One region of the Halomonas sp. I5-271120 genome, then DNA from elsewhere that is predicted to be linked to it. Evidence: riboswitches for the same ligand, from Rfam matches in the RefSeq annotation. Region 1 holds a riboswitch; each other region holds the start of a gene.
What was found. Region 1 has a riboswitch for thiamine pyrophosphate ahead of Q2K57_RS10795 (sodium:solute symporter). Riboswitches for the same ligand answer to the same signal wherever they lie in the genome.
Positions count from the first base shown of each region.

Region 1 (3,643 bases):
GGCGAAGTCTTCATCGGTAAAGCCCACCGCGCGCAGCATGGCGCGACTGGCGGACTTACCGAGGCCATCGACCACCGGGGCGGAATAGCGCCGGCGTGAATCCTTGGGCGTGTCAGACATGGAGCCTCCTATCAGCGGGTTGGTCGTCAATCCCCTGATAGTGGGCGCCATGCCCTGCCCTTGTAAACGGTCTTGCAAACCGCCTTTGCAAGCCGCCTTGGCAAGCCCCCGCGTCTAGGCAGCCTGTTCGGCGACGGTTAGACGGCGCGAGCCTCTCGCGCCGGGCGCAGAGATGCAACGGTGAGGCTTAGAAGCGTCGAGGCGACCAGCGCGCCGAGGAAAGGCTCAAGGGTCGGTACGCCACCGGGAAAACTTGCCGCCAAGAGCCCCGCCGTGAAGCTGCCCTGTTCCAGCCAGCCGGGCAGCACGGCACCCACAAGGCCCGCCAGACCGCCGGCCACCGCCGCCAAGGTGGTCATGCGCGGCCACAGGCCGAGCAGCACCGGCACGATCGCCGAGGCGCAGAGCAGATCGGCGATCAGGAACAGTCGCAGCACAGAGAGATTCTGCAGCGCCAGCACCACCACCGGCACCATCAGCGCCACCGTCAGCCAGCGGGCCATCGGCAGACCAAGCCCCGTCCGGCCGCGTTCACTGCCATCGCCGACCGCCAGCGAGGCGATAGCGTTCTGCAGGGTATCGACGCTCGAGGCCACCAGCGTTACCGCCAGCACCAGGCCAAGCAGCTTCAGGCCGGCCGACGCGTCGATCAGCAGGGCAAAGAACGGCATCGGCGGCTCGCCGAGGGCAACGCCTGACATGGCGGCGAGAATGCCCAGGCCCCCGACCACCGCCACCACCGCTACGGTCACCAGGCCACCCAGCAGCGCCCCACGTCCCAGCGCCTGACCGCTCTTTGCCGCCCAGACCCGCTGCCAGTAGCCCTGATGAAAAAGGTTTGCCGCCGTGACCGCGATCACCAGGGTCAACGCCACGGACAGCGCACTGCCGGTGGGGATGCCCGGCATCGTAGCCTCTTCCGGCAAAGCCGGCAGCCGCGACAGGCCCAGCCAGCCGACCACCGCCAGCAGCGCAATCAAGAGCCCCGCCTGCCAGCGATCGGTGGCGAGGCTCGCCCGCAGCCCACCGAGCGCCGTGTAAAGCAACGTGGTGAGGGCCACACCGCTCACCACCAACGCCGGCGATACTTCGGAAAGCAGCGCGGTGATGCCGCCGATGGCGGTCAACTCCGCCGCCAGGAAGCAGGCCATGTAGAGGATAGAAATCAGCGACACATAGCGGCGCACGCCGGCTCCGTAGCGACGCTCGGCGAATTCGCCGATGCTGCGCCCTTCGGGGAGATAGCGGCGGATCGCCGGGCCGCAGGCGGCGAGCACCAGGAAGGGAAGTGCCGCGCCAATGGCATAACCGGCCAGTGCGACCGGCCCCGCGAAGGCACCCACTTCCGGCGGCGCGAAGAGAATCCACGCCCCCATGCCGGAAGCCAGGAAGGACAGCCCCAGGGTCGAGGCGTTCTGGGAGTTGCGGGCGGTGACATAGTCATCGAGGGCGTCATCGGGAACACCGTCACCCAGCGCCCTGTTGAAATGCCGGGCGCGCAGGCCAAGCAAAGTGAAAAGCACAAGCGTCGCGCCCAGCGCGGCTAACGTTGGGTAAGGCATGTCGCACTTCCTCCGCCGGTATTAACCGGATCAGGTTCCAGGGTCAGCACGTGGTGCACTCTCAGTCCCAGCTCGCGCCTGTCCATATTGACGGCACAGCCGGGGACTCCCCTGGCGACAGTGAATGAATTGTGAGTACTAAAATGGTCAGTACTAAAATGGTCAGTACTAAGTCGTCAAGTACTCGTCAGCAAGTACTACGTTAGTAAGTACTTCGATGGTGAGTACTTTGCTGACGAGTATAACGCTGTGATTATCTCGTGACAGGATACTTGAGTCATCCCGGCCGGCCAAATCGCCTCAATCACTCAGGTAATGCCATTCTCAGCCGATAACCTAGGCGATGCTCAGAATACCCCATGCCAACAATTACCTGCAGGAATTCAGGATGAACTACACAGAAGCCAAGGAGCACGCCGAAGGGTGCCTGCACCAGATATTTGCGATGCCCTACGAAGCCTTCGATAACGATGTCCCGGAACGCAAGCTTCATCTGCGCGTAGCACTTCAGGCGCTACTGGACGAAGCGCTGCGCGAGCAACGACTGACCCTGCAGGTAATCCATGGCTGGGAAAATGGCGCCTTCGCACCCGCGGATTTGCATCACCACGAGCATAAGCTTCGCGGTACAGACGACATCGCCGCCAGCCTCGCCTACTACCGTGATGCTCTGGCTAACCTGACACCGCTGCCGATCGATACCGGCTCACTGCTGGCCGAGCCCCTGGCCAACGCTATCGCCTCGGCCGAGCAAAACGGCGCAACAATCGATGCTGAGACCCGAGAAAGTCCTGCCCGCTGGCCAGACTTTCCCAACGGCCTTGCCCTTTACACTTTCTTCAAGGTCTACCACCGCCTGACCTACGGCGAAGACGATGCCTACCGCTCGATCTGCTGTAAGACCTCAGAAGGCCTGCGCGAAATCCATGAGTTCCACCTCGAGGAAGGCGAATTTGCAGTGGTTACGCCGCTGCACGATGCCAAGGCCGGCGGAGTGAAACTGGTACTGCACGTCAGCCAGGTCGAGCCGGTGTTAGCGCTGCTGAGCGACTTGAGCTGAACGCCCGGGAAAACGTTAGCCAACGACGCAGACGGCCCCGCCTCTCTCGAGACGGGGCCGTGTATTACCGTGCGGGAAAGCACTTCGCCGCAGCGCTCATGTGACAAAGCTCTTGTGACAAGGTGCCGGCGACCCAGCGCCGGCTACAAAGCTTTGGCTAGAACGCGATCAACCCAGCGAGATGGTGCTGTTGATGCCGCCGGAGATGTTCTCTGGCTCGAACCAGCGGGCGGTGACGGTCTTGGTCTGAGTCCAGAAGGCGATCGCCTGCTTGCCGTTGGGGCCGAGATCGCCAAGCTTCGAGGCCCGCGAGCCGGTGAAGCTGAAGTAGGCGACCGGCACAGGGATCGGCACGTTGATGCCCACCTGGCCAACATCGATGTCGCTTTCGTAACGCCGTGCCACCCAGCCGGAATTGGTAAAGATCGAGGTGCCGTTGCCGTTGGGGTTGGCATTGACGAAGTCGATGGCGTCATCGAGGGTCTCGACGCCCACCACGCATAGTACCGGCCCGAAGACCTCTTCGCGGTAGATGGTCATCTCGGCGGTCACGTCACTGAACACCGTAGGACCGACGAAGTTACCGTTAGGATAGCCCTCAACCTTGAGGCCGCGACCGTCCAGCGCCAGGGTCGCGCCCTCTTTGGCTCCGGCCTCGATCATCGCTTCGACCCGCTCGCGGGCGGCGGGCGACACCAGCGGCCCCAGATCGGCGTCGCGCTGGGTGCCGGGGCCGACCTTCATGTTGCGAGCGCCTTCGATGATGTCCTCAAGCCATGTCCTGGCCTCACCCACCAGCACCACCACCGAGTTGGCCATGCAGCGCTGGCCGGCGGCCCCGAAGGCCGAGCCCAGGAGGTTGTTGATGGCCTGGCTGCGGTTGGCATCCGGCATCACCACG
Region 1 covers NZ_CP130701.1:2,422,716-2,426,358, reverse strand. The annotation lists gene ilvD (dihydroxy-acid dehydratase) at 1-120, opposite strand, end outside; gene Q2K57_RS10795 (sodium:solute symporter) at 258-1,682, opposite strand; TPP riboswitch at 1,672-1,805, opposite strand; gene Q2K57_RS10790 (hypothetical protein) at 2,071-2,742, shown strand; gene Q2K57_RS10785 (CoA-acylating methylmalonate-semialdehyde dehydrogenase) at 2,911-3,643, opposite strand, start outside.

Region 2 (3,643 bases), 900 kb from region 1:
GTGTTCGCCCGGAGGCAGGCTGAGTTCGTGGCTGGTTTGACCGCCGCCGAAGTGGATATGGCTGTCATCGGCGGGAATGACCTCGCCCTTGGCCACCGGCCCGGCATCAATGATCAGGTGATGATGGCCGGTGCCTTCCTCCATGGTACCCGCGGGCTTCACCTGCATGCCCATGACCTCCATTTCCACCTGTATCGGGTTTGATACTTCGGCACCGTCCTCCGGCGTCGCAAAACCGACTCCCTCCATGGCGATGGCCGGCATGGCGAGCATCGTCAGCGCTAGCGCAGTTAACCAGCGGCCGGCACTTTGCGTCAGCATCTTCATTTCCGCGTCTCCCAGTTTCGGTCTATGTGACCTGACGTATCACGCCAGGCCAAGCAGCGTTTCTGCCTGCACTCAGCGTAGCCGTTCCATGAGAAAAGGATGAGGTTTCACCGTATTTGCTCAAGAAGATAAACATCCAAGGTTGGAAAGCCGCAGGACGCAGGGCACAGGTGAGAGCTTCGCCAGTGGCCTTTGCCGGGCTATGAAAGCGGCTGGCCAAATGCCGTGGCGGCAGCTTGCGGATCGGGTTGACCGCAGATCGCGGAGATCACCGCCAGCCCATGAGCGCCCGATTGCCGGATGGCCTCGACATGGCTCGCGCTCAAGCCGCCGATGGCGACACTCGGCAGCGGGCTTGATGCCGCTAATTCGGTGAGACCGCCAATGCCGAGCGGCGGCGCATGATCCTGCTTGCTTGCGGTGGCAAACACCGGGCCTATACCAAGATAATCCAGTCCTTGCGGATCGAGAGCGGCGAGCTGGGTGCTGTTTTCCACCGAGAGCCCCAGGATAGCATTGGGCCCCAATTTGCGGCGTGCTTCGGCCACGGCGCCGTCCTCCTGGCCGATGTGCAGGCCGTCGGCCCCGGCGGCAATGGCGACGTCTAGACGGTCATTGATGATCAGCGGGACGCCGGTGCCGTGCAGTGCGGTCATGAGTCGTCGAGCCTGATCGATGAGCTCAGCATCGCTTGCTGTCTTGTCACGCAGCTGAACCATCGTCACGCCGCCGCGCACGGCGGCAAGCACGGTATCGATGAGCCCTTTCTTTGCGCAAAGCGCAGCATCGGTCACCAGGTACAAGGTCAGGTCGAATGCCTTGGATGGGCTGTGGTTACACATGGCGGACCTCCGGGTGGCGATCCTCAAGTGCTGACGCGTCGAGTCCATAGAGAGCGTCGATAAAGGCGACCGAGAAGCTGCCGGGACCTCTGGCTTCCTGGCCGGCCAGTTCGCCGGCCCTGGCATAGCAGGCAAGTGCCGCGACGGTCGCCACAAAGGGATCCTCGGCCTCGGCGATGAAAGCGGCGACGACCCCGGTCAGCGAACAGCCAAGGGTTGTGACCTTGGGCATCAGCGGATGGCCGCCCTCGACCCATACCAGGCGCTGGCCGTCAGTGACGAGATCCTGCTCGCCGGTGACGGCGACCACGGCGCCGGTTTTTCGGGCCAGTTGCAGCGCCGCGTCGTGGGCGCTGTCGGCGGCATCGGTGCTGTCGACGCCTCGGCCGCTCGCGCTTTCGGTCGCCAGGGCAATGATCTCGGAGGCATTGCCGCGTATCACCGTGGGTGACAGGGCAATCAGCTGGCGGGCGGTCTTGCGGCGATAGGCGGTGGCACCTACCGCGACCGGATCCAGCACCCAGGGCGTGCCGGCTGCTCGGGCGGCGCTAGCCGTCTCGAGCATGGCCTCGACCCAGTGCGGTGATAGCGTGCCGATATTGATGGTCAGGGCGCGGGCCAGCCCGGCGAACTCGGCGGCTTCCTCTCGCGCATGCACCATGGCCGGCGACGCGCCGATGGCGAGCAGCACATTGGCCATGGCATTCATGGCGACGAAGTTGGTGATGTTGTGGATCAGCGGCGCCGTCTCGCGGACTCGCGTCAGATGGGCAGTGGGGTCAATCGTGATCATCGTGCCTCCTGAGCGGAGGCGTTCGTGTGGCAGGCGTCGGGCGCGCCCACCACACGACTCCCTCCGCCGGCATTATCCGGGTCAGGTTCGAAGGGTGCCTCTCAGCCGGCGAGTGCCGGCGCCCCTGTCGTCAGTGTGCACACTATCTCTGCCGATCGGCTGGCTGTAAAGCCCAGCCAGCATCAGCCGGTTACCGGCGCTAGGCCGGCGGCGTCGACCAGCGCTCGAGTGTAGGGCGTTTGAGGCACGCCCAGTACCTGCTCGCTTGAGCCTTCCTCGACCACGTCGCCATCCTTCATCACCATGACCCGGTGGGCCATGGCGCGCACCACCGCCAGGTCATGGCTGATGAACAGGTAGCTCAGGCCTCGCCGGGCCTGCAAATCCCTGAGCAGCTCGACCAGTTGTTTCTGCACGGTACGGTCCAGCGCCGATGTAGGTTCATCCAGCACTACCAGCTCCGGCTCGAGAATGATGGCCCGGGCCACGGCAATGCGCTGGCGCTGGCCACCGGAGAACTCATGGGGATAGCGCGAGGCGCAGTCGGCGGGCAGCCCGACCTCGAGCAGCGTCGCCTGGACGCGCCGTTCGACCTCGGCGTCATCGAGCTCGGGATGATGAAAACGCAGCCCTTCGCTGATGATCTTGGCCACCGGCAGGCGCGGCGACAGCGAGCCATAGGGGTCCTGGAAGACGATCTGGAAGCGTCGACGCTGCTGGCGCAGCGCCTTGCCGCTGAGCGTATCCAGCCGCTCCTCGGCGAAGTCGATTTCGCCATCACTGGCCGTCAGGCGCAGCAGCGCCATGGCTAAGGTGGTCTTGCCGGAACCGGACTCTCCGACGATGCCCAGGGTCTCGCCGCGGCGAAGGGTCAGGTCGAGCGGCTGCACCGCCACGAAGGGCGGCGGGTTCCGAGAGAAAAGGCGCTTGGGGCGCGAAAAGGCTACCCGTAAGGCTCGCGCCGCCATCAGCACAGGGGGGCTGCCGATGGGACGTGGCCGGCCCTGTGGCTCGGCATTCAGTAGCGTGCGGGTGTAGTGGCTCTGCGGATCACGAAAGACGCGTTCTACCGGACCGGTTTCCTGCTCGCGGCCGTGATAGAGCACGCAGACCCGATCGGCATGGCGGCGCACCAGGTTCAGGTCATGGGTGATCAGCAGCATGCCCATGCCGTGGCGCTCGCGAAGCTCTCTGAGCAGGGCCAGGATGTCCTGCTGCACGGTGACATCGAGTGCCGTCGTCGGCTCATCGGCGATCAGCAGCTCCGGTTCATTGGCGATCGCCATGGCGATCATCACTCGCTGGCGCTGGCCGCCTGACAGCTGGTGGGGCCAGGCATCCAGCAGTTCGTCCGGCCGTGGCAGCTTGACCTGGATAAGCAACTCCCTGGCCCTGGCGCGGGCGGCCTTACCACTGAGGCCCTGATGCAGGCGCAGGGTCTCGCCGATCTGTTTCTCGACGGTATGCAGCGGGTTCAGCGAGGTCATGGGCTCCTGAAAAACGAAGCCAACTCGACTGCCAAGCAAGCCCTGCCAGTCGCGCCTTTTTAGCGTCGCCAGATCGGTATCACCCAGCTGGCGCTGCCCGGTGACGCTGGCATTGTCAGGCAGCAGGTTCATGGCCCCCAGGGCGCTGACCGACTTGCCTGAGCCGGATTCGCCAACCAGGGCCAGCGCTTCGC
Region 2 covers NZ_CP130701.1:3,323,880-3,327,522, forward strand. The annotation lists gene Q2K57_RS14885 (DUF4399 domain-containing protein) at 1-327, opposite strand, end outside; gene thiE (thiamine phosphate synthase) at 528-1,169, opposite strand; gene thiM (hydroxyethylthiazole kinase) at 1,162-1,962, opposite strand; TPP riboswitch at 2,004-2,098, opposite strand; gene Q2K57_RS14900 (ABC transporter ATP-binding protein) at 2,145-3,643, opposite strand, start outside.
Region 2: it holds a riboswitch for thiamine pyrophosphate, as region 1 does, so the genes downstream of both, thiM (hydroxyethylthiazole kinase) here and Q2K57_RS10795 (sodium:solute symporter) in region 1, are expected to answer to the same signal.

Region 3 (3,643 bases), 1.7 Mb from region 1:
CCCGGTGGTGGCTTGCAATGGCCGTTCGGCACCACCAAACCGAGCGGTCTTTTCCAGCGAGCCCATTTTGGCAGGCCCTGTGCGACAGGCCCTGTGAGACAGGCTCAGTCGCGCTGATCGAGGCCCATCTGCCAGAAATCGATCTCGAGCCGTGTGGCCTCGCTGAATATCTGGCTCAGTTCCTGGAAGCGTCGCGGCCCGACCTCCGCTAGGCGCGCATCGAGCCAGGCCATTTCATCCACCATGGCCTGCTGAAACTCGGGGCCTTCGTACAGCGTGATCCAGGCGTCAAAAGGGTTGGCCGCGCCGCGCACCGTGGTGGGTTGGGTATTGAGCCAGGTCGCGATTTCGCCGTAGCCGATCAGGCAGGGCGCCAACGCTACGTGGAGGTCCAGAAGGTCGCCGCGGTGGCCGGCCTCGAGCACATAGCGGGTATAAGCCAGTGTCTCGCGGGCCTCGGGCACTGCGGCCAGATCGGTCTCGGAAATGCCCCAATCGCGGCAGAAACCGACATGCAGGTCCAGTTCGGTTGGCCTGGCGCAGGTCGCTCAGGGTACGGCTCTTGTAGGCGGCCAGCGCGTAGGCGCGGGCAAAGTGGATCAGGAACAGGTAGTCTTGTTGTAGATAGCAGCGAAAGGCGTTTTGATCGAGGGTGCCGGCGCCGAGGGTGCGCACGAAGTCGTGCTCGATATAGCGGTGCCAATCCTGTTGGCAGGTGGTGGTGAGATCGCTGAAGCAGTAGCCCATCTGGCCTCCGGTGACGGTCGTGATCCGGGGCACGGGCAGGGTAGGCGTATCGGGGGCAAGGCGTAACCGGGCGAGACTGGTGCAGCCGTGCCCTGCCACCGCTTGATTCCTACGCCGGTACGAGCCGGATCAGGTTCAACGGGATCCCCCCTGTCGCGTGCGCTGGCACGCGTTGGGCGGTCTCAGCCGGTATCACCGGCACCCCGTCAAGCGAGTGGCGACAGTCTAGCAGCTTGTCGTGTCCTTGCCAGTCCGCGCTATGCTTGCGCCGTATCCTGCACAACGACTCTTCCACTGAAATGAGGATGTCACGGATGATGTCAGCCGCTTCCCGGACGCCCGCTTTGACCCTGCTGGTAGCCGGCGACCCCGACCAGCTCACCGGCAGCTACGTCTATGACGCCCGCATCGCCGAGGCGCTGCGCGAGCGCGGCTGGGAGGTTGTGGTAGAAGGGCTCGCCGGGCGCTTCCCGACACCCGATCAGCAGGCGACCGAGAGTCTTGAGCGCGCCCTGACGCGACAGCCCGAAGGCGCTCGGGTGGTGCTCGATGCCATGGTGATGGCCGGTCTGCCCGAAGTAGTGGCGCGTCATGCCAACCTGCTCGAGCTCACCGCCCTGATGCATCATCCGCTGGCCGACGAGACCGGCCTGAGCGATATCCAGCGGGAAAGCTTTCGCGTCAGCGAGACGCTGGCGCTAAGGGCGGTGCATCGGGTGATCGCGACCAGCACCTTCACTGCCGAACGGCTGGCCGATTTCGGTGTGCTGAAATCGCGCCTTCATGTGGTCGAGCCGGGGGTCACGCCAGTGCCATTGGCGAACAGCGTCGACCGCTGTGTCGATGGTACTGAGCCCGCTCGCTTGCTTTGCGTGGCGAGCCTGACGCCACGCAAGGGGTATGAGGTGCTGATCGAGGCGCTCTCCGAGCTTTCAGACCTCAATTGGCAGTGCGACTGCATCGGCGGGTTGGAGCTCGACCCCGACCATGCGAGTCGGGTCGAGGCGATGATCGAGGCAAAAGGGCTGGGTGAGTTGGTCTACCTGCTGGGGACCCGCTCGCCTGAGGCGCTTTCATCCTACTACGCAGATGCGGACCTCTTCGTGCTGCCGTCCTACTACGAAGGCTACGGTATGGTGGTGACCGAAGCGCTGGCCCGTGGCCTGCCGGTGATCACCACCACCGGCGGCGCATTGCGTCATACCCTGCCTGAAGGCGCGGGTATGGCCGTAGAACCGGGAGATGCCAAGGCCTTGGCGACGGCACTGCGCCGCTGGTTCGAAGACGGCGAGCTTCGGGCTCAGTTACGTAAGGGAGCTGTTGAGGCCAGGCGCCAGCAGCAGGATTGGCACAACGCTGCGCAGGCCTTCGCCGAGGCGCTCGGCGAAGGCTAGCGCTTTTCGCTACTGTCGCTATCAGCGGGCAGCGCCGGGGTACCAGACATAGTTCCAGGTTTCCGTCAGCGGTTGGCCACGCAGGGTTAGCGACAGCCGCATGTCGGCTGGCTGATCGCCGTCGGGCTGGAGGCGAAAACTCGCCCGCCATGTCTTGCCGTCGGGCAGCAGCTGCACCTGCGGCGTGAGGGTCTCGCCGCTGGACGTCGTCAGCGTCATCTCCACGGGTTGGCTGGCATCCAGGCTCGACAGCTCTCCGCCGCGAAAGTCGACGATGAAATGACGGCGACTCCTGGGCGGAGGATCGTCCTGGCCGGGTACGCTTCCCCAACCCTGGCGGGTATGTACCACACCGGCACGCTCGAGAGTCGGCGGATAGGCGCCGAAGGTCGAGGTGCGGTAGCGGTAGGTTCGTGACTCACCGGCCTTGAAGGGCGCATCGGGCACCCAGTAGGCGATGATATTGTCGTTGGTCTCGTTCTCGGTGGGAATCTCCACCAGTTCCACACCGCCGGCCCCCCAGTCACCGCCCTGTGGCGTTACCCACTGGCTGGGGCGCAGGTCATAGCGCGCTTCCATGTCCAAATAATCGTCGAATGCACGAAGGCGTTGCACCAGGCCGAAGCCTTGGGGCATGTCATCGCGCAGCGAGGAGACATGCAACTGCGAGGGATTGCTCAGCGGACGCCAGATCCACTCCCCCTTGGCGGTGTGCATCGACAGGCCGTTCGAGTCGTGGACGCGGGGCCGATAGTCATCGTCGTGCACGCGCTCCAGACTCCCGTGCCAGAACATGCTGGTCAGCGGGGCGATGCCGAGCTTCTTCACGTCCTCGCGGGCAAAGAGACGTGCCTCGACATCGACGGTGCTGGACTCGCCGGGGGTGATATCGAAGCGGTAGGCGCCACTGACCGAGGGACTGTCGAGTAGTGCCAGCACCTGAATATGCGTGGCGTCTGGCGCCGGCTTGACCAGCCAGAAGTCCGTGAACGCAGGGAACTCCTCGCCCTGTGGCGAGGCGGTGTCGATGGCCAGCCCGCGCGCCGATAGGCCGTAGCTCTGGTCGCGGCCGATCAGACGGAAATAGGACGCGCCGAGGAAGACCATGAATTCGTCGCGGTAGTCGCCGCGGTTGAGCGGGTAATGCAGGCGAAAGCCCGCGTAGCCGATATCGTTCCGGGCCTGGTCGTCGCTGGACTGTTTGGCCAGTGCCTCGCCGATGGGGGCCGCCGCATCGTCATAGCGGAAATACCCCTGATCGAAGGGCAGCGGTGACACGTCGACCTGGCCGCTGTTGTCGCGCGACTCGACCAGGTTCAGGCCTACCGGCTGGTCGTAGAGAAAACCGGTGTGGAAGAGCTGCACCTCGAAGAGAGACTGATCGCGCCACAGGGCCTTTTCGGGACGGAAGCGAATCTGTCGGTAACGGTCATAATTCATGTCCTGCAAGGCTTCCGGCAAGGCGTTATCGTGAGCCTCGAACGGGGCCTGAGCGAGCTGTT
Region 3 covers NZ_CP130701.1:734,910-738,552, reverse strand. The annotation lists partial or broken gene Q2K57_RS03250 (TenA family protein) at 105-747, opposite strand; TPP riboswitch at 837-963, opposite strand; gene Q2K57_RS03245 (glycosyltransferase family 4 protein) at 1,062-2,141, shown strand; gene Q2K57_RS03240 (glucan biosynthesis protein) at 2,163-3,643, opposite strand, start outside.
Region 3: it holds a riboswitch for thiamine pyrophosphate, as region 1 does, so the genes downstream of both, Q2K57_RS03250 (TenA family protein) here and Q2K57_RS10795 (sodium:solute symporter) in region 1, are expected to answer to the same signal.